Regions from separate parts of the Gracilibacillus sp. JCM 18860 genome, predicted to be linked through region 1. Evidence: a T-box and tRNA genes for the amino acid it is inferred to sense, from the RefSeq annotation. Region 1 holds a T-box; the other holds one or more tRNA genes.

Region 1 (15,668 bases):
ATTACGATCCATCATATTCAAGAAGCTGTAGGTAAGAGATATCAAGTGAAATTAGAAGAATTTGCTGCCAAGAAAAGAACAAAATCCATAGCTTTTCCAAGACAAATAGCTATGTATCTATCAAGAGAGCTAACTGACTTTTCTTTACCTAAAATAGGGGAAGAATTCGGTGGTAGAGATCATACTACCGTGATTCACGCACATGAAAAAATATCAAAAATGATTGCAACAGACTCCTTATTGAGTAAAGAAATAGACGAGATTAAAGAACAGCTTAAATCTATTTAAAATCTATCATTGTGAACTCTGTGGATAAGTGATGCACAACTATGAACAACTTATTCACATCTGGATAACTCATTTCATTTCGGAAAAACGGTAGTTATCCACATATTCACAGCCCCTATTACTATTATTACTATATTTTATTATTAATAATATATAATATACTTCCTCAAGGAGGATTAAGAATGAAAGTAATTATTAATCAAGCCAAATTATTGGAAAGCATACAACATGTAACCAAAGCCATTTCTTCCAAGACAGCTATTCCTATTTTGTCTGGCTTGAAAATTCAAGCAACACAAAATGGATTAAAATTAACAGGTAGTGATTCTGATATAACGATAGAATCTTACATACCAATGGAAGAAGAAGGAATTCAATTTATTGACGAAATTGAACAAGGAGAAATCGTCGTTCATGCTAAGTATTTTCCAGAGATTATTCGGAAATTACCACAGGATACTGTTCAAATTGAGACGGATGATCATTTACAAGTAACCATCCATTCAGGTAGTGCAGAATTTCATTTGAATGGACAAGACGCTGAGGAATATCCACAAATTTCTCAATTACAGACAGATTCTAGCTTTGAATTACCGATCAACCTATTGAAGAATATGATTAAACAAACCGTGTTTGCTGTCTCCACTTCTGAGACTAGACCGATTTTAACTGGAGTGAACTTACGTGCAGAAGAGGATTTGTTAAAGTTTATTGCTACGGATTCTCATCGTTTAGCTGCAAGTAATATCCCGTTGGAATCTCCCATCGATACTTTTCCTTCTAATCAGGTGGTGATTCCAGGGAAAAGCTTAAATGAACTAAGCAAAATACTAGAGGATACAGAGGAAAAAATCACGATTAGTATTTCTGATAACCAAATAGCTTTCCAAACGGAAAATCTATACTTTTTATCAAGATTACTTGATGGAAAATATCCAGAAACGTCTAGATTAATTCCAGAAGAAAGTAAAACAATAATTCATACTAATACAAAGCAACTCTTACAAACTGTCGATCGTGCATCCTTGTTAGCAAGAGAAAATCAAAATAATGTGATTCGTCTTCAAACAAAAGAAAATAACACTATAGAAATATCTAGTAATTCACCGGAAATAGGAAATGTAGAAGAAGATCTAACGGTAAATACGATCGAAGGGGAAGACTTAAAAATTTCATTTAGTTCGAAATATATGATTGATGCCCTGAAGATCATGGAAACAGATCAAATAAAAATTGAATTTACTGGTGCGATGAGGCCATTTATCCTAAAGCCTGTGGATAATGACCATATCCTCCAGCTTATTTTACCTGTAAGAACCTTTTAAAGAGATTTAAGGGAACAATGTTTAAATTGTTCCTTTTTCTTTTTTGGACAGCTGTACACGATAAAAAAATAATTACCTTTCTTTAGTAAATAGATAACCTTAACGATAACCCTGTGGAAAAATGTCTATGAAATGCCCCACTTATTAGTGTTTCCTTTTCTTACAGCCAAATGTTTAGTAATATAGATAGAAGGGCTATAATAGTTAACGGTAGATTCAATTCAAGTTAACAAAACGATAGTAGAATCGTTTCGAGCTATCTATTGTAGGAAAAGAAGGTGAATGAAAGATGGAAGAAAAAATCGGAATCTCTACAGAATACATTCAGCTAGGGCAATTTTTAAAGCTTGCCAATATTTTAGATTCTGGTGGAATGGTGAAGGTGTTCCTTCAAGAAACTGGAGTCTATGTGAATGACGAATTAGAAAACAGACGAGGTAGGAAATTATATCCTGGAGATACGGTTTATGTTGAGGATATTGGAACCTTTATTGTTGCAGCAGAGGAAAACTAGTGCCATCATTTTCGCTGTGTAAATAAAGTATATAATCTCCGTTTTTCAGTCCATTTGCTATTGTTTGAAAGGACGGCGTCCGCTTTTCTAGCATGTTTCTTTAGAAAGGAAACTCGTATGTATATTCAATCACTTCAATTATTAAATTATCGTAATTATCCCAAATTAACGATAGAATTTGATGATAAAGTTAATGTTTTTATAGGAGAAAATGCTCAAGGTAAAACTAATTTGATGGAAGCTATCTATGTGTTAGGATTTTCGAAATCTCATCGTACAACAAAAGATAAAGAATTAATCCAATGGGAGCAAAATTATGCTAAAATAGAGGGTAGTGTTTATAAACGAAACCGCCAATTTCCGTTAGAGATTTCGATTACGAACAAAGGGAAAAAAGCAAAATTAAATCATCTGGAACAGAAACGTCTTAGTGATTATATTGGGGCTTTAAATATTGTCATGTTTGCACCGGAAGACTTGAATTTAGTAAAAGGAAGTCCACAAATACGAAGGCGTTTTATTGATATGGAAATCGGGCAAATTCAGCCTGTTTATATATATCATCTTGGGCAATATATCAAAATTTTAAAACAAAGAAATCATTTATTAAAACAATTGCAAAAAAAGCAAAAGGTAGACATTACGATGCTACATGTATTGACAGACCAACTGATCGAACATGCAGGAATGATTATCGAAAAACGAATCCATTTCCTTGAACGTTTAAGAAATTGGGCTGCTGATATACATAGTGGAATCAGTCGTAACCTTGAACATTTAGATATTCGATACCAGGCCACCATTGATTTAGCGAATTCCGACCAAAAGGAAGAAATTTTACAGCATTACCGGAGCACGTTCGAAAAAATGGAATCCAAAGAAATCGAACGTGGGACAACCTTAATAGGGCCGCACCGCGATGATTTAGCGTTTTTCGTCAATGGTAAAAATGTACAAACCTTTGGTTCACAAGGTCAGCAAAGAACAACAGCCCTTTCGTTAAAACTTGCAGAAATTGAATTGATCCATCAAGAAATTGGTGATTATCCCATATTATTATTAGATGATGTGTTAAGTGAATTAGATGATTACCGCCAGTCCCATTTATTAGATACGATTGAAGGGAAGGTTCAGACGTTTGTCTCCACGACGAGTGTGGATGGCATTGATCACCAAACATTGAAAAAAGCGGAAATATTCAAGGTTCATGATGGAAATATAACGAGATAAAAGTGGGGATAAAATGTTTATTCATATTGGAGACGACCATGTTATTCAATCTAAAGATGTTATTGCCATTATAGATTATAGCTTAGTCACTTCATCTACCATCAATGAGGAAATGCTACAAGAGTTGAGAAGGGAAAAAGAAATTATTGCAACAGAGGAAGATCTAACGAAAGCGATTGTTATTACAACAAATAAAGTTTATTACAGTCCACTCTCTGTTTTAACACTAAAAAAGAGAGCGAGTATGATCTCTACCATTAGCAAACTAGAAGATTATTCAGAAAACTACGAAGAATCATAAAGTGAGATTTTCATCAGTGGGTGTTCTTCATTCCCACTGATCGTGAGGATAAGTAATATTTTTCCATTATTAATTAGAGGAATGTGGGTGATGGATATGACAATGGAAGAAAAAAGTACAGGACAACAAGTATATGATGCCGATCAGATCCAAGTATTAGAAGGGCTAGAGGCAGTTAGAAAAAGACCTGGTATGTATATTGGTTCTACGAATGAAAGAGGTCTTCACCATCTAGTATGGGAAATTGTAGATAATAGTATAGACGAAGCACTTGCAGGCTACTGTGATCATATCGAGGTTTTTATTGAGAAAGATAATAGTATTACGGTTGTCGATAATGGTCGTGGGATTCCTGTAAGCTTGCATGAGAAGACAGGTCGTCCAGCGGTAGAAACCATTATGACCGTACTACACGCAGGTGGTAAATTCGGTGGTGGAGGCTACAAGGTCTCTGGTGGTTTGCACGGGGTAGGTGCTTCTGTTGTGAACGCACTTTCGACGGAGCTAGAGGTATATGTGCATCGGGATGGAAAAATCCATTATATAAGCTTTAGCCAAGGGAAACCAAAAGAAGATCTTCACGTTATTGGCGATACAGATATAACAGGGACACGCACTAGGTTTAAGCCAGATCCAGAGATTTTTACGGAAACAACGGTTTATCAGTATGATATACTAGCCACTCGTTTAAGAGAATTAGCCTTCTTAAATAAAGGGTTAACTATTTCGATTAAAGATAATCGAGAAGAAGATAAAGAAACGGAAACATTCCATTATGAAGGTGGAATTAAATCATATGTCGAGCATTTGAATCGTTCAAAAGAAGTATTACATGAACCATTCTATGCAGAAAAAGAAGAAGACAACATTCAAGTAGAAGTTGCTTTACAATACAATGAAGGATTTGCTAGTAACATCTATTCTTTCGCGAATAATATTAACACACATGAGGGTGGTACCCATGAATCTGGGTTTAAAACAGGTTTAACACGTGTGATTAATGACTATGCAAGAAAGAATAATTTGTTTAAGGAAAATGACCCGAACTTGTCTGGAGACGATGTGAGAGAAGGTTTAACGGCCATTATATCGATTAAGCATCCTGATCCACAGTTTGAAGGTCAAACAAAGACTAAATTAGGTAATAGTGAAGCAAGGACCATTACAGATGCTTCATTTAGTGAACTGTTTAGTAAGTTTCTATTTGAAAATCCGAATACCGCGAGAATAATAGTAGATAAAGGTCTGATGGCCTCACGAGCTAGAATTGCTGCGAAGAAAGCAAGAGAATTGACTAGAAGAAAAGGGGCATTAGAGGTTTCTAATCTTCCAGGTAAATTAGCGGATTGTTCTTCTAGAGATGCTTCGATCAGTGAGCTTTATATCGTAGAGGGGGATTCGGCAGGTGGTTCAGCTAAACAAGGAAGAGATAGACACTTCCAAGCAATTCTCCCGTTACGAGGGAAAGTACTCAATGTGGAAAAAGCTAGACTAGATAAAATATTATCCAATAATGAAATTCGTACCATTATTACTGCATTAGGGACAGGTATTGGTGAGGAATTTGATATCACGAAGGCTCGTTACCATAAAATTATCATTATGACAGATGCTGACGTTGATGGTGCTCACATTCGTACACTATTGTTAACCTTTTTCTTTCGTTTTATGCGACCATTAATTGAGCATGGCTATGTTTATATTGCACAGCCACCACTCTATCAGGTAAAACAAGGAAAGGCGGTTCATTACACATATAGTGACAGGGAGTTGGATCAATTATTGCAGGAATTACCAGGACAACCGAAGCCAGGAATCCAGCGCTATAAAGGTCTTGGAGAAATGAATGCAGAACAGCTTTGGGATACAACGATGGATCCAGACACAAGGACATTACTTCAAGTCAATCTAGTGGATGCAATGGATGCCGATCAAATTTTTGATATGTTAATGGGTGATAAGGTAGAGCCGCGGCGTAATTTTATTCAAGATAATGCCGTATATGTCAAAAATCTAGATATTTAAGGTTTAGCAATAACGAGATGTTGGATGGTGGTGATCACATCCAACTCTGAGCGCTAAGGAATGAGAAGAAGAGTTAGCCTAGCGCTTCTATGCTTTTGTTCCTGCAATGAATAGGAGGTAATGATTTATGGTGGATAATATACGTCCACAAGTACAAGAAATAAATATTGGACAAGAAATGCGGACATCTTTTTTAGATTATGCCATGAGTGTTATTGTGTCCCGTGCACTTCCTGATGTAAGAGATGGGTTAAAGCCAGTCCATCGTAGAATATTATATGCACTAAATGACCAAGGTATGCATGCAGATAAAGCTTATAAAAAATCTGCTCGTATTGTTGGAGATGTTATAGGTAAATATCACCCACATGGGGACTCTGCTGTGTATGACGCGATGGTTAGAATGGCACAGGATTTTAGCTTTCGCTATATGTTAGTGGATGGTCACGGGAACTTTGGATCGGTAGATGGTGACCCTCCAGCGGCGATGCGTTATACAGAAGCACGTATGTCCAAGATATCGATGGAAATGCTTCGAGATATTAATAAAAATACGATTGATTATATGGATAACTATGATGGCTCAGAAAAAGAACCAAAGGTGTTACCTGCTAAATTTCCGAATTTATTAGTGAATGGTGCATCAGGTATTGCAGTTGGGATGGCAACGAATATCCCACCACATCAACTAGGAGAAACGATTGATGCTATTCTTGCCATCAGTAAGAATCCTGAAATCACTATTTCTGAATTAATGGAAGAATATATTCATGGGCCAGATTTCCCAACAGCAGGGCAAATTCTAGGGAGAAGCGGAATTAGAAGAGCTTATGAAACAGGAAAAGGTGCGATCACGCTTCGAGCCAAAACGGAAATAGAGGAACAAGCGAATGGGAAAGCTAGAATCCTTGTGACAGAAATTCCTTATCAGGTGAATAAAGCGAAACTAGTTGAGAAGATTGCCGACTTAGCAAGAGATAAGCGCATTGAGGGAATAACTGATTTACGCGATGAATCGGATCGAACAGGGATGCGAATTGTGATTGAATTAAGACGTGATGCCAATCCGAATGTGGTATTAAACAATCTCTTTAAACAAACATCATTACAAACATCCTTTGGTATTAATATGCTAGCACTTGTGGATGGACAACCAAAGGTGTTGAACTTAAAGCAATGCTTACAATATTATTTAGAACACCAAAAAGAAGTCATCACAAGAAGAACTCAATATGAATTAAACAAAGCGGAAGCAAGAGCCCACATTTTAGAAGGGTTACGTATTGCACTTGATCATATTGATGCGATCATTGCGTTAATTCGCCAATCTCAAACGACAGAAATAGCTCGAGAAGGCTTAATGAATGAATTTAAGCTTTCTGAAAAACAAGCTCAGGCTATTTTAGATATGCGTTTGCAACGTCTAACTGGTTTAGAACGAGAAAAGATCGAAGAAGAATATCAAGAGATTAAAGCATTAATTGAAGAATTGAAGGCTATTTTGGCCAATGAAGAAAAGATTTTAGAAATCATTCGTGAGGAATTAATCGAAATTAAAGAACGCTATAATGATGAGAGAAAAACCGAAATTGTCAGTGGTGGCATTGATTTAATTGAGGATGAAGATTTAATTCCTGAAGAGAATATTGTCATTACCTTGACCCATCGTGGCTATATTAAACGTCTCCCAGCATCAACCTATCGAGCACAACGAAGAGGTGGACGAGGTATCCAAGGGATGGGCACAAATGAAGATGACTTTGTCGAGCATCTAGTATCATGCTCTACTCATGACACTGTCCTATTTTTCTCTAATAAAGGGAAGGTCTATCGAGCAAAAGGCTACGAAATCCCAGAATTTAATCGAACAGCAAAAGGAATTCCGATTATTAATTTATTAGAAATTGAACAAGGTGAATGGATTAATGCAGTGATTACGGTATCGGAATACCATGAAGATTGGTATCTCTTCTTTACGACAAAACACGGTATATCCAAAAGAACCTCTTTAACACAATTTTCTAATATTAGAAGAGGTGGCTTAATTGCCTTAAATTTAAGAGATGATGATGAATTAATTTCGGTTCGATTAACAGATGGAACGAAGGATATTTTAATCGGTACGAGAAATGGTTATGTTATTCGCTTTGAGGAAGAACAAATAAGATCTATGGGGCGAACCGCAGCAGGTGTGAAAGGTATTTCTCTACGAAATGATGATGAGGTAGTATCCATGGAAATTATTGAGGATGGCTACTATGTCCTAAATGTAACCGAAAATGGTTATGGAAAACGTACACCTGTAGAGGATTATCGTAGAACAAACCGAGGCGGTAAAGGAATTTTTACCTGTAATGTTACAGATAAAACAGGAGAGGTAATTGCCGTTAAAACAGTCACAGGCGAAGAAGATATTATGATTATGACGGTTTCTGGTGTTTTAATCAGAATGCAGGTCGAGGGTATCTCTACAACTGGAAGAAATACACAAGGGGTTCGATTAATTCGTTTACAGGAAGAGGAAAAAGTAGCAACTGTTGCAAAGATTGACCCTGAGGAAGATTCCGAAGAAGAAGGAGAAGTGCAAGAAGAAAATTAAGATAAGGGTTGTGATCCGATTGCAGGTGCATCCAAAGCAGTTAGTCCCAGGATGTATAGTATTAGAGCCGGTAATTGGTAAATCCGATCATCCGATTATTGAAAGTAACACAGTCATTGAGGAACATCACATAAAGTTACTAAAAAACTTTGGAATCTCTACTGTGGAAGTCTCAAGCAAGTTAGTGACAGGATTAGATTTTCAACCAGAGAAGATAGGGGAAAAGCAATTAGAAAAAAAGAGAGAAGAAATGGCTTTTGAAAGACTGTACCTGAAAGCAGTGAAGCATTATAAGCAATTTTTTACGAATTGGCAAACTGGTGTGTCGATTAATATACAGGAATTAACTACACTTATGACACCATTGTTTGAGCTTGTAGATAAAATAACCTTGGATCTCTTTTTATTGTATGAATATGCTTCAAAGAAAGATTATTTCTATCATCATGGTATATCTATCGCACTAATTTCAGCCTATTTAGCCAAAAAATTAGGATATAAAGAAGAATGGGACAAAGTCGGACTTGCCGGTTTACTAGCAGATTGTGGAATGGCCAAATTGAATCCAGCTTTTCTTCATCGAGAAGATAAGCTAACTGTAGAAGAATACGATGAGGTGAAGCATCATCCGACACTCTCCTATCGTTTAGTGGAGCATATAACTTCATTAAGTGAGGATGTGAAGCTTGGAATCATACAGCATCATGAGCGGGGGGATGGAAGTGGTTATCCATTAGGTGTCAAGGGTGATGAAATTCATCTATATGCTAAAATAATTGCGATAACTGATACGTATCATGCAATGACATCGGAACGGTTATACCGAAGGAAGCAGTCACCATTCAAAGTGGTGGAGGAAATGCTAAAGCTTTCGCAGCATAAATTGGATGCGACTATTTTACAAGTATTCGTAGATTCTTTTTTTTACTATTCCATTGGAACAAGGGTCTTATTATCCAATGGGAAGGAAGCTCTCATTGTATCGATCAAAAGAGACACACCTGTTAGACCAGTGGTTCAACTTGTAGAGGATGCAAAAATCATTTCATTAAAAGACAAACCAACGTTATTTATTGAAAAGATATTAAAATAGAGACAAGGAAGAGTAAGGAGTTGATTTTATGATCAGCTCTATTTTTTTATTCAAACATGTAAACTCTTACATCATTGATTTTGTTGTGTTTTAAATTTTATGGTGATTATTCACCCGAAAAAAGGCTTGAAAAACGTATGAACATGTCGTATTGTAAATAACAATAGTTTAGGAAGAAAACCCTCAATTACCGTTAGTTTTCACTAGTTTCCATCAAAGGGAAAACTGATTTTTCCTCGTTTTATATGTTAAGAAAGTATAAAAATCTCTACGCAGTAGAAATTCGATGTAGCAGAGATTTTAAGGTACTAAGTATAAGAAAAACTAGGCATTCGCTAAAAGACGAGCGAATGCGAGTTTTTCTAATAGAATTCCCAATTAAAAGAAGGAGGTCTATCTGTGAGAGAAGACAAATTTGTTAAAGAAGGTCTAACGTTTGATGACGTATTGCTAATGCCAGCAGAGTCTAATGTTCTACCAAGAGAGGTATCTGTTCAAACAAAGCTATCGGATAACATTACATTGAATATTCCATTTATCAGTGCAGGGATGGATACTGTAACAGAAGCAAAAATGGCAATTTCGATGGCAAGACAAGGCGGAATAGGTATTATTCATAAAAACATGTCGATTGAGGAGCAAGCCGAAAAGGTAGATCGAGTTAAGCGCTCTGAAAGTGGTGTGATTACCAATCCATTTTTCTTACTACCAGAGCATCAAGTATTTGATGCAGAGCATTTAATGGCTAAATTCCGGATTTCTGGTGTGCCTATTGTAAATAATGAAAAAGATCAAGTATTGGTTGGTATTTTAACGAATCGTGATCTCCGATTTATAGAGGACTATTCAATTAAAATTGCAGATGTAATGACAAGTCAGAACTTAGTGACAGCTCCAGTTGGGACAACCTTAGAGGAAGCAAGTAAAATTCTACAAAAGCATAAAATCGAAAAATTACCATTAGTAGACGAAAATAAAGTCTTAAAAGGGCTTATTACGATTAAAGATATTGAGAAAGTGATTGAATTCCCACACTCTGCAAAGGATAAGCAAGGTAGATTATTGGCTGGTGCAGCTGTTGGGGTAACGGGTGACTCCATGTTACGAATCGAAAAGCTTGTGGAAGCTGGTGTGGATGTGATCGTCGTAGATACAGCGCACGGGCATTCCAAAGGGGTTATTGATCAGGTAAAGGTGATTCGTGAGAAATATCCAGAGTTAGATATCATTGCAGGTAATGTTGCTACAGCTGAAGCAACAAGAGCATTAATCGAAGCAGGTGCGAACATTATTAAAGTTGGAATTGGTCCTGGTTCTATTTGTACGACTCGCGTAGTGGCAGGTGTAGGAGTACCTCAAATTACAGCTGTTAATGATTGTGCAACAGAAGCGGCTAAATATAATGTCCCAGTCATTGCAGACGGTGGAATTAAGTATTCTGGAGATATAGCAAAGGCTATTGCCGCAGGTGCACATGCCGTTATGCTAGGTAGTCTATTTGCTGGTGTATCTGAAAGTCCTGGAGAAACGGAAATTTATCAAGGACGTAGGTACAAAGTATACCGTGGAATGGGTTCTATTACCTCCATGAAATCAGGCTCGAAAGATCGCTATTTCCAAGAATCTGATGATACTAAAAAACTAGTGCCTGAAGGAATTGAGGGACGGGTAGCTTATAAAGGTCCTTTAGCGGATACAGTGCATCAATTATTAGGTGGTTTACGCTCTGGAATGGGATATTGTGGTGCGGAGAATTTAGAAGCATTGCGGAAAGATGCAAGGTTTATTCGTATGACAGGTGCAGGACTTCGTGAAAGTCATCCACATGATGTACAAATAACAAAGGAATCACCAAATTATTCCATATCCTAGTTCCTCATTGCTATAAAAAAACTAATCTTAAGTGAGACTTCCATTAGAGGGGGCTTACCGACGATTAACACCTGTTTCATATTGCTAAGGAAACAGGTTTTTTTTGTTTTTGATTGTGTCTATTTCAAGAATGATTATATAGCGTTATTTTCTATTTGTACGAGTTGTGGTAAAATGTTTTCGTGCAAAAAATTGTTGGAGGTAGAAATAGTGAGAAATTTGTCAAAAAAAATTAGTATACTATTAATGATTGTAACCATAGCAATGGCTACATTTGCTATAAAACCTTTTGAAACGCAAGCAGCTGGAACCGTGGAAGTAAATGCAGAGTCTGCCATCGTCGTTGATGCCAATACAGGAAAAATACTGTATGAAAAAAATGCAGATCAAATGTTACCTCCTGCAAGTATGACGAAAATGATGACAGAATACTTAGTATTAGAAGCGATTAATAATGGAGAGATTACTTGGGAGACAACTACACAGATTAGTGATTATCCATATAGTATATCAGCAAACCCAACTTTTTCTGGAATCGGACTCATTCAAGATAAGCAATATACCGTTCGCCAACTGTATGAAGGAATGTCGATTATATCCGATAATGCTACAACGATCGCCCTAGCAGAATTAATTGCAGGGTCAGAATCAGAATTTGTAAAAATGATGAACGCAAAAGCGGAGGAATTGGGGCTTCCGGAATATCAATTTGTTAATTCCACTGGACTATCCAATGCCGACTTAGGAGAAAATTATCCAGAAGGAACAAAGCCTGATGCCGATAATTTAATGTCAGCTCGTTCGGCAGCAAAGCTAGCTTATCATCTCATCAATGACTATCCAGAAGCATTGGAATTCTCTAGTAAAATGCGCTCTGAATTAGATGGAAGACCATTGCAAAACCTCAATTGGATGTTACCATGGGAGGATAATAACTTTACGCAATATGGTTATGAAGGAGTAGACGGTCTTAAAACGGGGTATACCACAGAGGCAGGATACTGCTTTACAGGAACAGCTCAGCAAGGTGACCGTCGCGTCATTACGGTAGTGATGAAGACAAGCAGTGAAGGGGAACGATTCGCTGAAACGAAAAAATTAATGGAATATGGTTTCTCTCAATTCGATCAAGTAGAGCTATTCCCTAAAGGCTATCAAATCGAAGGAGAATCGGTTATTCCTGTTGAAAAAGGGAAGAAAGATCAAGTAGAGGTAGAGGCAAAAGATAGTATTACCTCTATGATTAAAAAAGGCGAAGAAGACCTATATGAGGTTACTTATCAATTAGATGAAAAGAAATTAAATAAAGATGGTTCGTTGACTGCCCCTATCAAGAAAGGAGAAAAGCTTGGTGAAGTAGTTCTCCAATATAAGGGAGAAGGGGAAAATGCTTATCTACAAGGAGATAATGAACAAACAGTAGATTTGGTCGCTTCAAAAGCAGTAGAGAAGTCTAATTGGTTCATGCTCACATTAGAGGCGATCGGTGACTTCTTTGGAAATATCTTTTCAACTATTGTCGATTTTGTAAAAGGTCTCTTTAGTTAAAGTATCCCAACTTAAGCACTTGGCATTTGTTAAATTTTTGTTATATAATAAAAGAAGTATAAACTGATTCGTATGGATGAAATTTAAGGATAGGCAAATCTTATTAGGGGGAAACAATCATGTCTAAAGTAGGAACAGATAGAGTAAAAAGAGGTATGGCAGAAATGCAAAAAGGCGGCGTTATTATGGACGTTGTCAATGCAGAGCAAGCGAAGATCGCAGAAGAAGCTGGTGCTGTTGCGGTAATGGCATTAGAGCGAGTACCGTCTGATATTCGAGCTGCTGGCGGAGTAGCACGTATGGCAGACCCAACAATTGTAGAAGAGGTAATGAATGCTGTTACTATACCTGTTATGGCAAAGGCGCGTATTGGCCATATCGTAGAGGCTCGTGTGTTAGAATCGATGGGTGTTGACTATATTGATGAAAGTGAAGTATTAACACCGGCTGACGAAGTTTTCCACTTAAATAAAAAGGAATATACCGTTCCATTTGTATGTGGTTGTCGTAATTTAGGCGAGGCTGCTCGTCGTATTGGAGAAGGTACTGCCATGCTTCGTACAAAGGGTGAGCCAGGAACTGGTAATATCGTTGAAGCTGTACGTCATATGCGTGAAGTAAATGCACAGGTTCGTCAATTAGTGCATATGTCCAATGACGAAGTCATGACATATGCGAAGGAACTAGGTGCACCATATGAAGTACTATTAGATATTAAAGAAAATGGTCGTCTTCCTGTTGTAAACTTTGCAGCAGGTGGCATTGCAACACCGGCTGATGCTGCATTAATGATGCAATTAGGCGCAGATGGTGTCTTCGTTGGTTCAGGTATTTTTAAATCAGACAATCCTGCTAACTTTGCTAGAGCAATTGTGGAAGCAACCACTCATTATGAAGATTATGAATTAATTGCAAAAGTATCCAAAGGTATTGGTACAGCAATGAAAGGTTTGGAAATTAGTACAATTGCTCCTGAACAACGTATGCAAGATCGTGGTTGGTAATAAGTGAGGAGATAGAAAAATGCTTAAAATAGGTGTTTTAGGCCTACAAGGGGCGATTAGAGAGCATATTCGTTCGATTGAAGCATCTGGTGCTGAAGGTATGGTCATTAAACAAAAGGAACAATTAGCTGAGATAGATGGCTTAATTTTACCTGGTGGAGAAAGTACGACGATGAGACGTTTAATCGATAAATATGATTTCCTTGAACCATTAATGAATTTTGCACAACAAGGTAAGCCAATTTTTGGAACATGTGCAGGGTTAATTCTATTGTCGAAGGAAATCGTAGGCCAGGAAAATGCCCATCTATGCTTAATGGATATGAAGGTAGAAAGAAATGCCTTTGGTCGACAAAAGGAATCGTTTGAAGCAGAATTAGAAATCAAAGGTGTAGCTGAAGACTTTGAAGCAGTATTTATTCGAGCACCTTATGTTGTAGAGGTTGGACCAAATGTGAACGTCTTAGCAACCTATGATGGTAAGGTGGTAGCAGCACAGCAAGGTCATCTACTATGTAGTGCTTTTCATCCAGAATTGACGGATGATCATCGTCTTACAGGCTATTTTATCGAGATGGTAAAAGAGGCAAAAACAGCTATTGCCAATTAATAAAAAGTGTTGATAGGAAATAGTATCCTTATTTCTATTTAAAAGAGAGCTAGTGGCTGGTGTGAACTAGTAATAGAAAAGGGAGAATCCATCCTGGAGCGATATATTGAAGCTATAGTAGATATATCCGGTTAGGAAGCCGTTATTTTCTTAATCAAGCTGGGAGAAGCTATTTTTCTCCAATCAGGGTGGTATCGCGGGTAAACTCTCGTCCCTATTTTTTTACTATAGGGATGGGAGTTTTTTGTATAGATAAAGAGTGGTTTTCAGTAGGTTTTTTTTCCTTACTGTTAAGAGACTCTACACTAATTTTAGGAGGTAATAACTATGTTAGATAGAAAAATGTTACGTAATCATTATGAGGAAGTAAAACAAAAGCTAGCCCATCGTGGTGAAGATTTAACTGATCTTGACCGCTTTGGTGATTTGGACCAAAAAAGAAGAGATCTAATTGCCGAAACGGAACAGCTGAAGGCAAAGCGAAATGAAGTATCTAAACAGATTTCTTTATTGAAAAAAGAAAAAAAGGATGCAGATGATAAAATTGTAGAAATGCGTGAGGTTGGCGATAGAATTAAATCCATTGATCAAGAATTAAAGCAAGTGGAGGAAGAGCTCGAGGGAATAATGCTATCCATTCCGAATATTCCACATGAATCTACGCCAATCGGTGAAACAGAAGATGATAATGTGGAGGTTCGCACATGGGGAGAGGCTCCAAGCTTCGAATTTGATGAAAAAGCCCATTGGGACATTGCGACTGATTTAGGCATTTTAGATTTTGAAAAAGCAGCCAAGGTAACTGGAAGTAGATTTGTTTTTTATAAAGGCTTAGGCGCAAGACTCGAAAGGGCCTTAATGAACTTTATGATGGATCTACATGCAGATGAGCATGGCTATCAAGAAATGCTCCCACCATACATGGTGAATCGTACAAGTATGACAGGTACAGGTCAGCTACCTAAGTTTGAAGAGGATGCCTTTAAAATTGAGGGCTGGGACTATTTTCTCGTTCCAACTGCCGAGGTGCCTGTAACGAACTATTACCGTGATGATATTTTGAGTGAAGAGGATTTACCACAAAAATTTACAGCCTTCAGTGGAAGCTTCCGTTCTGAGGCTGGATCTGCTGGGAGAGATACAAGAGGACTTATTCGTCAGCATCAATTTAACAAGGTAGAGCTTGTACAATTCGTCAAGCCAGAAGATTCTTATCAGGTGTTAGAGGAGCTAACTGGCCATGCGGAGAAGGTATTACA
Region 2 (17,047 bases), 2.0 Mb from region 1:
ATCAATCATTTTAATCGCAATTTCTTTCATTTCCTTTACTGAATCATGAATTTTAATTCCATGATCTTTCCCTAAATGGATGGTAGACTTTGCGATATTCTTTGCATTATCAGCCATTCTTTCTAAATCAGATGAAATACGCAATGCTACGACAAGTCTTCTTAGATCTGTTGCTACTGGTTGCTGCCTAGCAATAAGAAGAATTGCTGTTTCATTAATTTCGAAATCTAGCTTATCTAATTCTTTATCCTTTTCGATCACTGCAAGGGCTCGATCCACATCACTTTGATATAGCACCTCCACTGCGTCTGTCAGTTGTGTTTGTGTCATTTTTGCAAATCGAACAATAAGAGATTCTACCTGTTTTAATTTATCTTCAAAATTCTCTCTACCTACCATACTGCACTCCCTCTCTCTTTTTTTCTCGTTATATCCTTATGCTTTTGTGAAGCGTTTTATTTTTCGTGTAAAGAAAATACGGCGTCAGAAGAGCCGTATCGTCTTCGAGCCACTTCTTGTGACAGTGATAAAATTCTGATGAGCTAAAAAAGAGTCATTGGCAATAATACCTGCCAATGATCATTTTTCTTTATTAACCAAAACGACCCGTGATGTAGTCTTCTGTTCGTTTGTCTTTTGGATTGGAAAACAACTGATCTGTATCGGAAAACTCTACTAATTCTCCATTCAACATAAATGCTGTTTTATCGGAAATTCTGGCAGCTTGCTGCATATTATGTGTGACAATCACAATCGTATAATCATTCTTCAATTCTTTAATTAATTCTTCAATTTTCAAAGTAGAAATTGGGTCTAACGCAGATGTAGGCTCATCCATTAGAATCACGTCAGGCTCAATTGCTAAACAACGAGCGATGCAAATTCTTTGTTGCTGTCCACCAGATAACCCGTACGCATTCTGATTAAGTCGATCCTTTACTTCGTCCCAAATTGCCGCACCGCGAAGGCTTTTCTCTACAATTTCATCTAATACTTTTTTCTTTTTAATTCCATGGATCTTTGGACCATAAGCAACATTTTCATAAATGGATTTCGGAAATGGGTTCGGTTTTTGAAAGACCATTCCTACATGTGTTCTTAGCTCTTCTACTAATTGCTTTTTAGCAAATATTTCTTGATTATTATATTTAATACTTCCAGAAGTATGAACAGAAGGAATGGTTTCAATCATTCTGTTTAACGTTTTTAGTAATGTCGATTTCCCACAACCTGAAGGTCCGATCACTGCAGTAATTTCATTTCTTGGAATTTCCATATTTATTTGATGAATCGCTTGATCATTTCCATACCATAAATTAAAATCCTCGATGGAAAAGACATGCTTACTTAATGTGTTAGTTGTCATCTAAACCCCTCTTTTTCTTAAAATCTATTTTGAAATTTATTTCGGATCCAAACGGCAATTGCATTCATGCATAGTAAGATGATAAGCAACACGATAATCCCAGCTGCCGCAACATATTGCCATTCTTCTTGTGGACGCGAAGTCCAACTCCAAATTTGAATCGGCATAACGGTATATTTAGATAAAAATGAATCTGGAATCGTATAGATTGCGGCTGCAGCTCCCACGATTATTAATGGAGCAGTCTCACCAATCGCTCTGGATAATGCAAGAATGGATCCAGTTAAAATTCCCGGGATTGAAGCAGGCAGTACTATACGCCATATCGTTTGCCACTTAGTTGCCCCCATTCCTATGGAGGCTTCTCTTAATTCCTTCGGTACGGAACGAATTGCTTCCTGTGAAGCTACTACAATAACAGGTAGAACTAAGAGGCTCATCGTTAATGCGCCAGCTATTAACGAATAACCTAGTTCTAATATATAAACAAAGAAGGTTAAACCAAGTAAACCAAATACGATCGATGGTACACCTGCTAAATTTTGTACATTGACTTGAATAAACCGAGTAAAACGATTCTGCTTGGCATATTCCTCTAGATACAATGCGGTTGATACACCAAGTATAATCGAGACCGGCGCGGTTATAGAGATCAAAAAGATCGATCCCATTAACCCTGCAAAGATTCCAGCTTTTTCAATATATGGTGCTGGGTAATTTCGCAGGAAATCTATAGATAAATAGTCAATTCCTTGACTTAATATTCGATAAATGAGTAAAGCTAAAAAAATTAACGCAATGGAAGTTGCTGCAATAAATAAGCTTTTAAAAGCTTTATTTCTTACTACTCTACCTTTAATTTGTGCGGAATTCACTTTTGTTGACATTAATAATCCTCCTTAAATCTTCTCGAAATATACTGTGACAGGATATTCATTAATAAGGTGAAAATAAATAACGTAAACCCTACAGCATAAATACTAAGATAAATATTCGATTGATAGGAGGTATCTCCTGTTGCCCCTTGCACAATAAAGGCAGTTAATGTTTGAATCGATTGCCTCGGATCAAAGGTCATGTTAGGCGTTGCACCCGCAGCAATGGTTACAATCATCGTCTCACCAATAGCTCGAGATATCGCTAGTACAACGGATGCTATAATACCGGATAAAGCCGCTGGTAGAACGACCTTCATAGCAACCTCAAATCTCGTGGCACCTAACCCCAAAGCACCTTCTCTCAGTGATTTCGGTACTGCGCTCATGGCATCCTCAGATAAGGAAGCAATCATCGGGATAATCATAATCCCTACTACAATTCCGGCACTTAATGCATTAAATATTTTCATTTCCGTAAAAACAGAGCCTAATAAAGGCGATACAAATGTTAAAGCGAAAAAGCCATAGACAACTGTTGGAATACCAGCTAAGATTTCCAGGATTGGCTTAATAATTTTTCTTGTTCTATCACTTGCATATTCACTTAAATAAATCGATGCTGCAAGTCCAATAGGTAATGCTACACATATAGCTATAGCTGTAATTAAAAGTGTTCCAATAATGAGTGGTGCTACCCCAAATCGATCGGTCCATGGTGACCATTCACTTCCTAAATAAAAATCAACCAAGGACACATTAGAGAAAAAGGTAATGGATTCTCGTAATAAGGTGAAGAGAATTCCTATTGTTGTAATGACAGATATGATTGCACATAACAACAAAAAATATGGAATACCTTTTTCAAAATAATTACCGATATTCTTTTTTTGTTTATTTTTCTTTATCATGTCTTGAACGGAATAACTTTGTTCTGCTTTCTTGTTCACATGAATTCCCCTTTTCTTAAAAACCACACAAAGATTATGGGACAGCCCACAAATCATTTACTTGTGAACCTGTCCCTTTGATATACTAGCCTTTTTCAATTCTTACTCTGCTGCTAATTCTTCGATCTCTGTTAATTGCTCTTGGTACTTTTCATCTGGAAGTGCAACATAGCCTACTTCCTCAGCAGCTGCACCAGCATTTTCGATTGAAAATTTCACAAAATCAAGCACTTGTGGCTTTTCTTTCATGTAATCCACATTTACGTATGTGAACAATGGTCGAGAAAGTGGTGAGTAAGAACCATCTTGAATCGTATCACCTGTTGGCTTTACAGGATTTCCATCACCATTGTCAATTCCAAGTACCTTTAATGTATCTTGATTTTCTGCATAATAGGCATAACCGAAGTAACCAATTGCGTATGGATCACTCTGAATACCTGTTACTAATGTGTTGTCATCTTCAGATAGTGTGACATTTTCGCCTTCACGCATAGGATTTTCTTCTAGGATTACTTCATTGAAATAATCAAACGTTCCGGAATCGTGTCCTGGGCTATAAATAACAATATCCTCTTCTGGCCATTCTGGGTTAATGTCAGACCATTTCGTTGCTCCACCATCCGCTAGGAAGATTTGTTTTAATTGATCAATTGTTAAGTTTTCAACAAAATCATTTTCTTGACTTACCACTACAGATAAACCGTCATAAGCTAATTCAATTTCATGTAAGGTAATGCCATTTTCTTCAGCAGTGGCTTTTTCTTCATCTTTAATTGGACGAGAAGCATTACTTAAATCAATTTCACCAACAGTAGATTTTTCAAATCCACCACCAGAACCGGATGAATTAAGTGCTGTTTCTACTTCTGGATTTTCTTGATTATATTCGTACGTTAAATATTCCATGATCGGTAAAACGGTTGAAGAACCATCAATATTGACTGGTCCAGAAACCTCTCCATCTTCTGAGCCTTCGTCACCAGATCCTTCGCCATTTTCTGATGCATTTGCTTCATTATTTTCATCTGAGCCCGCATCATCTGGAGCATTTCCACAAGCAGCTAACAAACCTACTGTTAATAGAGTGACAGCTACCAACATCATTAACTTCCATTTACTCATTGTTTTTCCCCCTACAATTGTTTTTATAAAAGCTATGATCTTGCTTCTACTACATAGTAACGCAAAACTATTAATTCACTATTAAGCAATTGTAAAGACTATGTAAATTCGACAGATTATGTGGTAATTTTCATAGAAAAAAGCATATAGCCGAGGCTATATGCTTTGTATCATTATATTTATTCTTCTTCGTTGTCTTCGTCAGCAGATTTTCCTTCATAATATGCTTCAATAATACGTTTCCCTATCTTATGATTAATTTCATATTGACCAGCACCTGTACCGTTTTTTGGTACGATTACGGCAAAAGCTACCTCTGGGTTCTCTTCGGGACTATAGCCAACAAGAGATAAATTCTCTGTATTTGCGACTAACTCTCCATCCTTGTATTGAGGATTTTCTGCAGTACCTGTTTTTCCCGCAACTTCATAGGGAACATCCTTCCACAGTCTTTGTGCAGTTCCCTGTGTAAATACTAGACGGAAGCCTTCCTGAACACGTTCAATATATTTGTCATCCATCTCAATACGATTTATTACCTCAGGCTCCATCGTCTTCAAGACAGAGCCTAATTTTCCATCTTCTGTTGATGGCTCTCTGATTTCTTTTACGAGATGTGGTTTAATTCGGTATCCACCATTCGCAATCGTAGAAACATATTGCGCTAATTGCATGGTTGTATAGGTATCAAATTGCCCAAACGACAAGTCGAGGAAATTACCTGGTAATCCATTCGATCCCGTAACACCTGTTGCTTCAAACGGCATATCAATCCCTGTCTCGACACCTAAACCAAACTGTTTAAAATAATTCCTCAACTCTCCAAACGCGCCATAATCAAAATTGTACAGTGGTTCATTATATCGATACGTTGCACCTGCCATTTTGATTGCGATTCTCATCATATAAACGTTGGAGGATTGTTCTAGTGCGTACAAATCAGAAATATTATCTCCAAGATTTTTCCATGAACTTTTCTCTTTTGTTCCTTTTATCTTTATTACCCCATCATCTAATCTTGTTCCGATATCTATCACACCACTCTGATAGCCTGCCAGCATCGTAGCTCCCTTAATAGCAGAACCAGGAGCATGGGCATCATAAATTGTACGGTAAGCATTATTTACATATTCTTTATTTTCACGATCATATCTTATAGCTGACATTGCAAGGATCTCACCTGTCTGTGGATTCATCACAACTGCCATTGCATCTTCTAAATAACCATTATTATTAACCGGATGGTTAATAGCCGTTCGTAGCTCTTCTTCGACGATCTTATCCACCTGTTGTTGAAGCTCCATATCTACTGTTAATATAAGATCCTTGCCTCGTTGTCCTTCGACAACGACTTCTGAGCCGACTACTTCTCCGTCATTATTCGTGGTGTATTGGACTTTTTCTTTTCTTCCTCTTAGTACATGCTCATATTGCTGTTCTAATCCACTCGTTCCGACACGATCATTCCAGGTGTAGCCATTAGCTAAATAGTAATCACTATTCTCTCTCGGTATCCCTTCTTCTGATGACGTGATACTTCCGATAAATGCACTTAATGTTCCTTCATAGTTATTATCACGTTCCCAATCAATGGTTGCATCAATATTTGGAAGATCATGCAGATGTTCTGCAACTTTTGCATATTCTTCATCTGTTATCCCCTCGTTAACGACAATATGTGGGGATAACTCATGTGCTTGATCCAATTCCTTTTTAATCGCAATAATATTTAATAGCTCAGGAGTCCAGTCGACTGTGGCAAGATCCTCTGCTGTAATGGCATTCAATTCAGCCTGATACTTGTCTCCACCTTCTAGCTCCTTCTCTTTTTCCGTTAAGCGGTCTGCGACTTCTTCTGTATTTTGAATATACCAGTATTCTTTTTTGTCTCGTTCTGTTATTTCTTCTTTTAGTTCTTCTTGATCTTTAATGATCGTAATATATTCTGCTAAATCTTCCGCTAGCTCTAGTCTCTCATCTGCTGTTTGACCATGCTTGGGTGGTGTATACGTAATGGATTTGACTGGATTATTATCCAGTATTAAGTTATGGTTTCGATCATACATCAACCCACGTGGCACAGGTTTTTCAGAAGGAGTGTTTTCTGTTTGATCAATTTCTCGTTGCGCTTCTTCTCCGTTTAAAATTTGCACAACCCCAAGCTGGACAATTAATAAGGAAAAAATCAGGAAAACACTAACGAATAAAATATTTAAACGTAGTGGTAGCTGTGATCGCTTTTTTTTCACTTTTTTCTTTTTTTGCCTAAAGTTTAAGTATTTGCCCATATCCTTCCCCCTCTACTATTTTATCCTGACAAATGCATACTTACTTATTATAGCATGGAAGAAGAATTGGGAAAATTAAATTGATGTTTTTCTGATAAAGAAATAGGAAAGGAAATTACCGCCACCAAAGACAAGCATTAATACTGGAATAATGAAGATTGGATCTAAAAAGGAGACACTCACAATAAAGACAATAATCGCAAGCACTCTTCCAATATTAATGAACACCTCACGAATAATAATATATTCTACTCTCCAATTTCCAGCATTTTTAGATTTTCCGATTATATCGTACGTGAGAGAAACAAATGGGACATTAAATAATGGAAAACTGACCCCTATGATGACGCCATAGAGAAGAATGGTGACATAGCTGGTTGGGAACACAAAAAGTAACACGGCTAAATATAAAGCTAGACCACCATAGAAAATGGCTGCTTTTCTTTTTTTGCTGCTAACCATCTTTGAGACAAAGTAATAGCTAATAAAGGAACAAAGGGAGATCAAAAAATTGAAAAGACCAAGCGAAAGCTCACTATTTGTTTCAATATACACCCAAATTGTAATAATAAAAATAAACAATCCTTCTCTTGATCCCTGTGTAAGGTGGGCGAATAGCACACTACGCCAATTCGTATTATGCTTCCTTTCTTTGAAAACCTCGCGGATAAAGAAACGACCTGTTGCTGTTCTTTTCTTTAGATAAAACGAACAAACAATCGCTAAAAAGAAAAGAAAAAAAGATAAAAAGAAAATCGTGCTATATCCTTTGAAATTATCCATCAGTGTGATGATATAGCCAGCAAGTAAGGGTCCGACCATTCCACCAAAGGATTGTAAGGATCCAAGTATCCCATTAAATAAGTCTCGTGTTTCTGGTTCTGTTACCTCGAAGGTTAACACATTGTAAGCTAACCAATAAAAGCCGTAGCCAATTCCTAATATAGCGCCAAGCATATAAGTATAATTAACGGCTTTTTCTCCTAGAAGGAGTACCACCATGTAAAAAATGGACAAAAAGATTACACCTATTCGAATAATCAGTGTCCGATCTACATGCTTCACACACTTGCCAGCGACAAAAAAGGAGATTGGTTGTAGCAAATAAATAAAAAGGTTATAGGTGGCAATATCCATATAGTCTCCTGATTGCTTCCATAAGAACACATTGACAAATGTGTTGGAGATAAAAGTGGAAAGTGCGTATAAACCACCGATAATCAGTAATATCTTTAAATCTCTACTTACTGGTATGGAAGGTTTTTTACTTGGAAATAACTGCATTTTCTTACACCTCATTTAAAGCCTATAATCTATAGTCTTTTCCAGTTTAAATGAGATATACGAAAATAAAGTTAGAAACCGATCAAGGGGTGAAGAAGTAATTTTGCGCCTATTAGAAAAACTCGCATTCGAGCTATTTTCGTTAGCTTTTCTAATACTCTGAATTTCAAAATTTATGCTTCGTCGCTTTACTTCCTGTAAAAAATTTGCAAGCAAAAAAGAAGTGCTACGATGAGCACTTCTTTTCCTTTTTTTATTTTGCTTCATTATATAAGCTTGCAACTTTATCCCAATCTACTACATTCCAGAACGCTGCAATGTAATCAGGACGTTTATTTTGATATTTTAGGTAATAAGCATGTTCCCATACATCAAGACCTAGAATTGGTGTTTTCCCTTCAGAAATAGGAGTATCTTGATTTGGTGTACTTGTAATAGCTAAGTTACCATTGTCAACTACTAGCCAAGCCCAGCCTGAGCCGAATCGTCCAGCTGCAGCATTTGCAAATTCCTCTTTGAACTTGTCAAAGCTACCAAATGCTTCGTTAATTTTGTCAGCTAATTCCCCAGTTGGCTCACCACCACCATTTGCTGATAGCAATGTCCAGAATAAACTGTGGTTGGCATGTCCGCCACCATTATTACGAACTGCTGTACGAATATTTTCAGGTACTGCATCAAGATTTGCTAAAATGTCCTCGATTGATTTATTTGCTAAATCATCATGACCTTCTAGTGCAGCGTTTAATTTCGTAACATAAGTGTTGTGATGTTTAGTGTGATGAATGTTCATTGTTTCCTTATCAATATGTGGCTCGAGTGCATCATATGCATAAGGTAAATCTGGTAAAGTAAAATTTGCCATGTTTATTCCTCCTATTTTTTAGTTTGAAGGTTCCTAACCTCTCCAATTCAAATATTATCAAATAGTCAGAATAGATTGCAAATAATTAGCATTTATTCACTATAGTATGAAAGGTTTTCCATCAAGTGAAATTAATTTTATAATAAATAAAAAAACAAGCTTTAACGTTCGCTTGTTGAGAATGGTGGCTCGGGACGGAATCGAACCGCCGACACACGGATTTTCAGTCCGTTGCTCTACCGACTGAGCTACCGAGCCAATTTTTTTATTCTGTTTTTAGACACTGTCCTAGTTATGTATAAATGGCGGAGGAAGAGGGATTCGAACCCCCGCGGGCCGTGAAGCCCCTGTCGGTTTTCAAGACCGATCCCTTCAGCCGGACTTGGGTATTCCTCCGTGTAAAAATATGGTGGACCCTGCAGGATTCGAACCTGCGACCGATCGGTTATGAGCCGATAGCTCTAACCAACTGAGCTAAGGGTCCTTCTTCTCTAAATATATAATGATGGGGCGACCGGTGGGGATCGAACCCACGCATGTCGGAACCACAATCCGATGTGTTAACCACTTCACCACGACCGCCATCGTCTAAGAAATTGGTAGCGGCGGAGGGAATCGAACCCCCGACCTCACGGGTATGAACCGTACGCTCTAGCCAGCTGAGCTACACCGCCATGGCTCCACAGGTAGGATTCGAACCTACGACCGATCGGTTAACAGCCGATAGCTCTACCACTGAGCTACTGTGGATTAAAATTATGTATTTACTGAAGCGACATTTAATAATTTACCATATAAAAAATATAACGTCAATACTTTTTTTGAACTTTTTTATTTAAAGAAGAAGGATTTCGGGATAACAAGCATTTTTCTAAGCTTGTTACCCCGAAAAGATTAATTATGTTTGCCACCAAGCACTTCATCGGCAATGTTCACAGCATGGTCTCCTATTCGCTCTAAATTACTAATAATATCTGCAAATACAATTCCTGCTGCTCCTGTACAAACTCCCTCATTCAGACGAATAATATGCTTTTTACGGTATCTTCTTTCCATTTTATCAATTTCATTTTCTTTCTGTACAACGGATAAAGCAGCTTCCCTATCCATTTGCTCTAATGCTTTAATAGCTTCCTTTACCGTTATAATGGTTAGATCGAACATTTCATTTAAATCTATCATGCCTTGCTCTGTAATATCTACCTTATTCGACATTTTGTAATTAATCAACTCAATAATATTCTCATAATGATCACCTATGCGTTCAATATCCCGAACGGCATTAATTAATGCAGAGTGATCGGTCTTTTCTATGTCTGATAGGGTCGACCCCGACAATTGAACTAAATAGGCTGTGATTTCCCGGTCTAGATTATTTAACGCACCTTCCAATTGTTGCGCCATATCAGCATTTTTGCTATTTTTCGTATTTAAAAAGGAGCTTGTCTCTTCTAGTCCTCTTATTGCATATTCACCCATTCGAATGACTTCGAATTTAGCTTGGTCTAGTGCAACAGATGGCGATTGTTGAATAAAAATTGGATCTAAATGCTTTGCTTTATATTCGACTTCGGTATCTTTTCCTGGAATAATCTTTGTCACGATCAGAGCCAATAATCCGATAAATGGAAATTGAATAATAGTATTCAGCACATTAAAGATTCCATGTGCAAAAGCGATCGTCATGGCAGGATTCAGTTCTAATGCTGCCTGGATATGCTCCATCATAATCGTATAAAAATGAATAAATGTAATGACAATCGTTGCTCCAATTACATTAAAGATTACATGTGTTAATGCAGCACGTTTAGCCGCAATAGTTGCTCCAATCGATGCTAAAACTGCTGTAATCGTTGTCCCGATGTTATCACCAAATAGTACCGGTAAAGCAGCCTTTAATTGGATAGCATCCTCAAGCATCAAGCTTTGTAGTATTCCAATGGTTGCACTTGAGCTTTGAACAGCAATGGTAAACACAGTCCCAATGACAGCGCCAAGTATTGGATTATTAGACATACTTACGGTTAAATCGTGAAATGCTTGTAAATCTCGTAATGGTTTAAGTCCAGAGCTCATTAACTCTAAACCAAAAAACAAGGCACCAAATCCGAAAATGGTTAAACCAATATTGGTAATTCGTTTCTCTTTAAAGAAAAATAATAAAAATGCACCAATACCTAAAATAGGTAATGCATATGCGCCAATATCAAATCCTATAATAAATGCTGTAATCGTTGTCCCAATATTAGCACCCATAATTACACCAATGGATTGTCTTAGTGTCATAAATCCTGCATTTACTAACCCAACCGTTAGGACGGTCGTTCCGGAGCTTGATTGAATCAACACAGTCACAATCATCCCGGCAAGTACACCCATAAACGGATTGCTTGTAAACTTATCAAGTATGGTACGTAATCTGTCACCAGCGGATTTTTGAAGCCCTTCCCCCATATATTTAATACCTAAAAGGAAAATACCTAAACCGCCAATAAATTCAAAAATCATAACTTGTACATTTAAATCCAACAGTTTTCATCCCTTCATAAAAGCAAATTCGTCGTTTTGTCCTTATGTATGCTCATCTCTTTGACATAGTAAGACATTTTTCGCAAAGCACATACGAATTTAATATTAAGTTTTCATGAATGATTTGTAAAGGTCTTTAATAAAAATTTACACTCTCTTAACAATTCATTCATATTATAACAATAATCCTATTTAATTAATATGAATTTTTTATTTTAAAATTAGCAACTATTGGATTTTCTAAAAAAATATAAATTTTAAAAACAAAAAAGCCTGAATTATCAGACTTTTCCTTTTACTAATATTCTTGTACCATCTACAGACACCACCACAATTCGGGTATCTTTCTCCAGCCACTTCCCTTGTGTGACTGCACTATAGTCGTTTTCTCCGATACGGATGGTCCCTGTAGGCCTCATATCTGTAATAGCTTTTCCTTCCTTCCCTACTAATAATTTGTAGCTTTGATTAACACTTGAATATCCTGCTTCATCTGTTAATTGATCATAGAGTGTAATTTTCGTCCACATCTTCCGCTTCTTAAATACCTTAAGAAATAGTAAAGAAGCAGCTCCTCCTATAAAAACCCCTAATACAGCGTACAGTCCCGCTACCCAATTAGGTGCTGTCATCCCTACAGATATCACCATACAGACCAATCCTATGACAGCTAAAGTTCCATCATTCAGTATTTTGCCATCGATTACGATGAATAACATACCAATTAAATAAATAGCAATCATAATAAAAAACATACTAGGATCTAAAAAAGAAGAAAAATATACTGTAATAAAACCAAGGCCAAGAATGGCAAAAATCCCTTTTACATTGACTAATATTTCCCCAACTAGAAACAGGGTAGCTAAACCACAGATAACAAAACTTATCCAATCTGCATTAAAATCAAACATGGCTACTCACCTCTCGGCTTTTCTTTATCTTATCAAATGATTCGAATGATTAGAACTGAATTGTATGCTCTTAAATATAAAATACGATCCTACTAGGAAAAGGTTTCAATAATTTGCAAATTTGAATGTGTTACACTTCTCATTTACTAGGTTAACCTTTATAATGGAAGTTGGTACAGTAATTAGATTATTTACGTGGAAATATAAAGGAGCGATTTTATTTATGGCTTTAACACATCGTAAGGATACACGACCTGTGAAAATTGGCAACGTAATGGTAGGTGGAAAAAACGAGGTAGTCATTCAGTCTATGACTACAACCAAAACACATGACGTTGAAGCAACCGTTGAAGAAATAAAAAGACTAGAAGATGCAGGTTGTCAAATCGTTCGTGTAGCATGTCCTGATGAGCGTGCTGCCAATGCCATTCCAGAAATAAAAAAAAGAATTAACATCCCATTAGTGGTTGATATACATTTTAATTATAAGCTAGCTCTTAAAGCAATAGAAGGTGGAGCTGATAAGATTAGAATTAATCCAGGTAATATTGGGAAACGAGACAAAGTAGAGGCAGTTGTCAATGCGGCAAAAGCGAAAGGCATTCCGATTCGTATAGGTGTCAATGCAGGTTCATTAGAACGTCATATACTCGAAAAATACGGCTATCCTACTGCTGATGGTATGGTAGAAAGTGCATTACACCATATTAAAATATTAGAAGACCTAGATTTTCATGATATTGTTGTCTCACTCAAGGCTTCTGATGTAAGCCTAGCGATTGAAGCATACGAAAAGGCTGCAGAAGTAATCTCCTATCCACTTCACCTAGGTATTACTGAGTCAGGTACTTTATTTGCTGGGAGTATCAAAAGTGCAGCAGGAATGGGTGCCATTCTTAGTAAAGGAATCGGTAGTACGATGCGAATTTCGTTAAGTGCAGACCCCGTACAAGAGGTAAAAGTAGCAAGAGAATTGCTAAAAACATTTGGTCTTGCTTCCAATGCGGCAACACTAATTTCTTGTCCTACGTGTGGAAGAATAGAAATTGACCTAATCAAAATTGCCAATGAGGTGGAAGAATATATTTCCACGATTAAAGCCCCAATTAAAGTTGCCGTGCTTGGCTGTGCTGTTAACGGTCCTGGTGAAGCAAGAGAAGCAGATATTGGTATTGCAGGTGCTCGAGGAGAAGGATTACTATTCCGTCATGGAGAAATCATTCGAAAAGTCCCTGAAGAAACAATGGTAGAGGAATTAAAGAAAGAAGTCGATAAAATCGCAGAAGAGTATTTTGAAAAACAAAAAACGGAAACACAGGAAGTATAAGTAAGCTAGCCCTTCAAAATGGGCTAGCTTTTTTCATTTAAAATAATGGTACAAATATCAAGGACAGTAACAAGGAAATAATGGAAATAACAATAGCACTATTTCCTAGTGTATCTGCTCCTTGTTTTTTGGAGATGAAGCCTAATACGATCCCCCCAATAGCCATTAGTAATGGCCAAACGAAGAATGAAGCGATCGATAAGATCAATCCAATCCATCCATAAACTGTATTCACATCTGTCTGCATACTAGTTCCTTGTTCTGTCTCAACAGCTCGGTTAAACTCGTTAGCTGTAAGTTCTTGCGAAGCTTCTGCCTCACGACTGTAGTCCTTGTTTGCAGCATATAGTTCATCCGTTTCAGCAAATTGCTTGGACTGTTTATCCACACCGTCAGTTCTATTTTGATCATCATGATTTGACATACTCAACCCTCCTCTTCATAAGTTAGAGGTACATTCTTTAGTATGTCTTTATTCCTTGATGATTTACTTGGTAATTTCTACGCTTTGGAAACAACACTTTTATGTACTTATTTAATTTTTGTTATGTAATAATTTACCGAATAAGTACACTTTTAACCAATTCTTGCATAAAATAAAATAATGATTTCATTTCTAGACAAAGGAGTGCCTAAATGAACGGATTTACTAAAAGGATGATTATGATGAAGCTTCAACAAGTAGACCCAAATACATTGTATGACTATGCTAAAATGTATAAACTAAATGTTACATTCGAACAAGCAACAGACATTGCTAATCACCTTAAACAGAATCAATATGATCCAACCAATGCATCAGATCGTGCCCGAATGTTGAAAAAGCTTGCTCAAATTACCGACCTTGAAACAGCAAAAAAATGCCAACAAATATTTCAAAAGTTGGCTAGTGAATATGGAATAAAAGATTTGTTTTAAATATAAAAGCTTGGGCGATCGCCCAAGCCTCTTTTATTGATTCATTATTTGATCTTGTAAATCAGGTACAAATGTACCATTCTTTAGCATTTCTATTTCGAATTTGTATGGTGGTTTTTTATTCTTTTTGTCCGTACCCACATACGGTGTTTCAAGAATTTTCGGTAAATGTTCCAGTTGTGGATGATGAACGATTTTGTTTAATACATCAAATCCTAAATAACCGAAACCGATATTTTGATGTCGGTCTTTTCTTGCACCTTGCTCGTTTTTACTATCATTCACATGGACAACCTTTAATCGATCCAAACCGATAATTTTATCAAATTCATTTAATACACCATCGAAATCCTCGACCACTTGATAGCCTGCATCATGGATATGACACGTATCTAAACAAATAGAGAGCTTTTCGTTATATTTGACCCCATCGATGATTTTAGCTAGCTCATCAAAGCTTCTTCCAATTTCGGACCCTTTTCCAGCCATCGTCTCAAGTGCAATTTGAACCTCTTGTTTGGGATCTAATACTTCATTTAATCCTTCGATAATTTTGGCAATTCCAACTTCAGGCCCTTCCCCAACATGTGCACCTGGATGAAGCACAATTTGTCTTGAACCGATTGCTTCTGTTCGTTCAATTTCGTTTCTTAAAAAATTGACCCCTAGCTCAAAGGTTTCTTTTTTGACAGCATTACCGATATTAATAATATAAGGAGCATGTACAACAATTTCTTCTATGCCATTTTCCTTCATATGATCTTGGGCTGCTTCAATATTTAATTCTTCAATCGGTTTTCTTCTAGTATTTTGTGGGGCACCTGTGTACACCATAAATACGTTTGCTCCGTACGATGTTGCTTCTTCGCTTGAAGCTAATAACATTTTCTTTCCACTCATTGAAACATGTGATCCTATCTTCACCATTTATTCTCCACCCTTTTTATTTCTTGAATTGATTGCGTTGAATTTTTCTCTTTGCTTTCTTTTGCTGTTGCTTCATTTTTTTCTTATAACCAGGCTTTACTTTATTTGGTTTTCTCACCTGTTGCCATGCTTTTTTTTCCACTTCATTTTCTTGCTTTTTTCTCGTCTGTCTGGCATTCCATGCTTTTGTTTCTTGCCATTCCCCTTTGACGATATCATAGAACGTATACTGAATTCCTTTTTTTTCCAATTTTTGAATAAGTCCCAAATCATCTTCTCGATAAAGGTTAATTGCCGTTCCTTCCATTCCTGCTCTAGCAGTTCTCCCTACTCTGTGAATATAAAAGCTCTCCTCTTTTGGAAGCTCTGCATTAATCACATGACTGACACCTTTAATGTCTATTCCTCGAGCTGCAAGATCTGTTGCCACAATATACTGGTACTTTAATTGCTGAATTTCTTTCAACACTCGTTTACGTTCTCTTTGGGATAATCCTCCATGGATTAAACCAACATCTAGTCCCTTTTCTTGTAATGAAGCTGCTAGCTCATCGGCTCGATCTTTTCCATTCGTGAAGATGATCGCAAGATATGGTTGAATTAGCTTAGAAATTTGCCATATTACTTGGGCTGGTTCACGATGCTTTAGGGCAACCATACGGTGCTCCATTTTCTCCGGAGCTAATCGATCATGGATTTGAATGAATTTTGGGGCATGTAAATATTTTTTTAAAAATGGCTGAAGCTTCTCTGGTATGGTGGCTGAGAATACCATTATTTGTATAGATGAATCAGCTCTCATTAATATCCGATCGATTTCCTCAATTAAGCCTAATTCCAGCATTAAATCTGTTTCATCTATTACGAAGGTGCTAGCTTGGAAAATATCCACTACTTCCTCTTGTATTAGATCTAATAATCTTCCTGGAGTTGCTACGATGATATGTGGCGGTTCTTTTAATTTATCGACCATTCGTTTCTTATCCGTTCCACCTATCAAAAGCTTCGCTCTCCACTCCGTCTCTTTATCAGCATAGTTGATCATTTTCTTCACTTCGTCGTAGATTTGGATCGCCAATTCTCTTGTAGGAGCGGTGAGCACTACTTGCGTATGATTATCATCCGTCAAATTATTAAACAGAGGAATAAGAAATGCATGCGTCTTTCCAGAGCCTGTCTCAGATTGTCCAATGATACTATTTCCTTTTAGAGCTTCTGGAATCACTTTTGCTTGAATCGGTGTTGGTTCATAAAAGCCGAGTTGATCTATTATGTGATCCATGGATTCCTTTAGCTGATACTGCTTAAATAAATGATTTTTCATTTTGATCTCCTTTTGCTTAACAAATCTTTGTCAATTGCTAAGAATACCTTTATAATAAAAGTATTGGACAATTTTCTATTCCATTATGTAATATTTTACTTGATCTATGCAAGAAAGTACAGAGGGGGAACCAGAATGGAAGTAATTAAAATCGCTCCACGTGGCTATTGCTATGGTGTTGTCGATGCAATGGTCATTGCGCAAAATGCAGTTAAGGATCCCAATCTACCTCGACCAATCTATATACTAGGTATGATTGTTCACAATTCACACGTAACCAATGCTTTTAAGGAGCAAGGTGTCTATACATTGGATGGTAAAAACCGTTCAGAGCTGCTTGATGATATCGAAGAAGGAA

What was found. A T-box is a leader RNA that pairs with one kind of tRNA and senses whether it is charged. The one in region 1 lies ahead of serS (serine--tRNA ligase), so its partner is inferred to be a tRNA-Ser.
Region 2: it has a tRNA-Ser gene. The T-box ahead of serS (serine--tRNA ligase) is inferred to sense a tRNA for this amino acid. The anticodon was not compared.

What each region holds. Positions count from the first base shown of each region.
Region 1 is NZ_AP043868.1:2,651,337-2,667,004, forward strand. Features, by position in the region: gene dnaA (chromosomal replication initiator protein DnaA) at 1-288, shown strand, start outside; gene dnaN (DNA polymerase III subunit beta) at 471-1,613, shown strand; gene yaaA (S4 domain-containing protein YaaA) at 1,903-2,127, shown strand; gene recF (DNA replication/repair protein RecF) at 2,245-3,357, shown strand; gene remB (extracellular matrix regulator RemB) at 3,371-3,658, shown strand; gene gyrB (DNA topoisomerase (ATP-hydrolyzing) subunit B) at 3,761-5,683, shown strand; gene gyrA (DNA gyrase subunit A) at 5,811-8,282, shown strand; gene ACZ5R4_RS13435 (HD-GYP domain-containing protein) at 8,293-9,375, shown strand; gene guaB (IMP dehydrogenase) at 9,775-11,247, shown strand; gene ACZ5R4_RS13445 (serine hydrolase) at 11,458-12,795, shown strand; gene pdxS (pyridoxal 5'-phosphate synthase lyase subunit PdxS) at 12,915-13,799, shown strand; gene pdxT (pyridoxal 5'-phosphate synthase glutaminase subunit PdxT) at 13,819-14,409, shown strand; T-box leader at 14,410-14,628, shown strand; gene serS (serine--tRNA ligase) at 14,737-15,668, shown strand, end outside.
Region 2 is NZ_AP043868.1:648,539-665,585, forward strand. Features, by position in the region: gene phoU (phosphate signaling complex protein PhoU) at 1-399, opposite strand, end outside; gene pstB (phosphate ABC transporter ATP-binding protein PstB) at 593-1,366, opposite strand; gene pstA (phosphate ABC transporter permease PstA) at 1,384-2,253, opposite strand; gene pstC (phosphate ABC transporter permease subunit PstC) at 2,253-3,152, opposite strand; gene ACZ5R4_RS03465 (PstS family phosphate ABC transporter substrate-binding protein) at 3,294-4,316, opposite strand; gene ACZ5R4_RS03470 (peptidoglycan D,D-transpeptidase FtsI family protein) at 4,496-6,604, opposite strand; gene ACZ5R4_RS03475 (MFS transporter) at 6,680-7,888, opposite strand; gene sodA (superoxide dismutase SodA) at 8,142-8,753, opposite strand; tRNA gene ACZ5R4_RS03485 (tRNA-Phe) at 8,936-9,011, opposite strand; tRNA gene ACZ5R4_RS03490 (tRNA-Ser) at 9,057-9,149, opposite strand; tRNA gene ACZ5R4_RS03495 (tRNA-Ile) at 9,161-9,237, opposite strand; tRNA gene ACZ5R4_RS03500 (tRNA-His) at 9,260-9,335, opposite strand; tRNA gene ACZ5R4_RS03505 (tRNA-Met) at 9,351-9,427, opposite strand; tRNA gene ACZ5R4_RS03510 (tRNA-Asn) at 9,429-9,503, opposite strand; gene ACZ5R4_RS03515 (Na/Pi cotransporter family protein) at 9,648-11,261, opposite strand; gene ACZ5R4_RS03520 (NfeD family protein) at 11,564-12,193, opposite strand; gene ispG (flavodoxin-dependent (E)-4-hydroxy-3-methylbut-2-enyl-diphosphate synthase) at 12,417-13,520, shown strand; gene ACZ5R4_RS03530 (hypothetical protein) at 13,558-13,944, opposite strand; gene ACZ5R4_RS03535 (DUF2624 family protein) at 14,157-14,438, shown strand; gene ACZ5R4_RS03540 (deoxyribonuclease IV) at 14,472-15,365, opposite strand; gene ACZ5R4_RS03545 (DEAD/DEAH box helicase) at 15,382-16,689, opposite strand; gene ACZ5R4_RS03550 (4-hydroxy-3-methylbut-2-enyl diphosphate reductase) at 16,825-17,047, shown strand, end outside.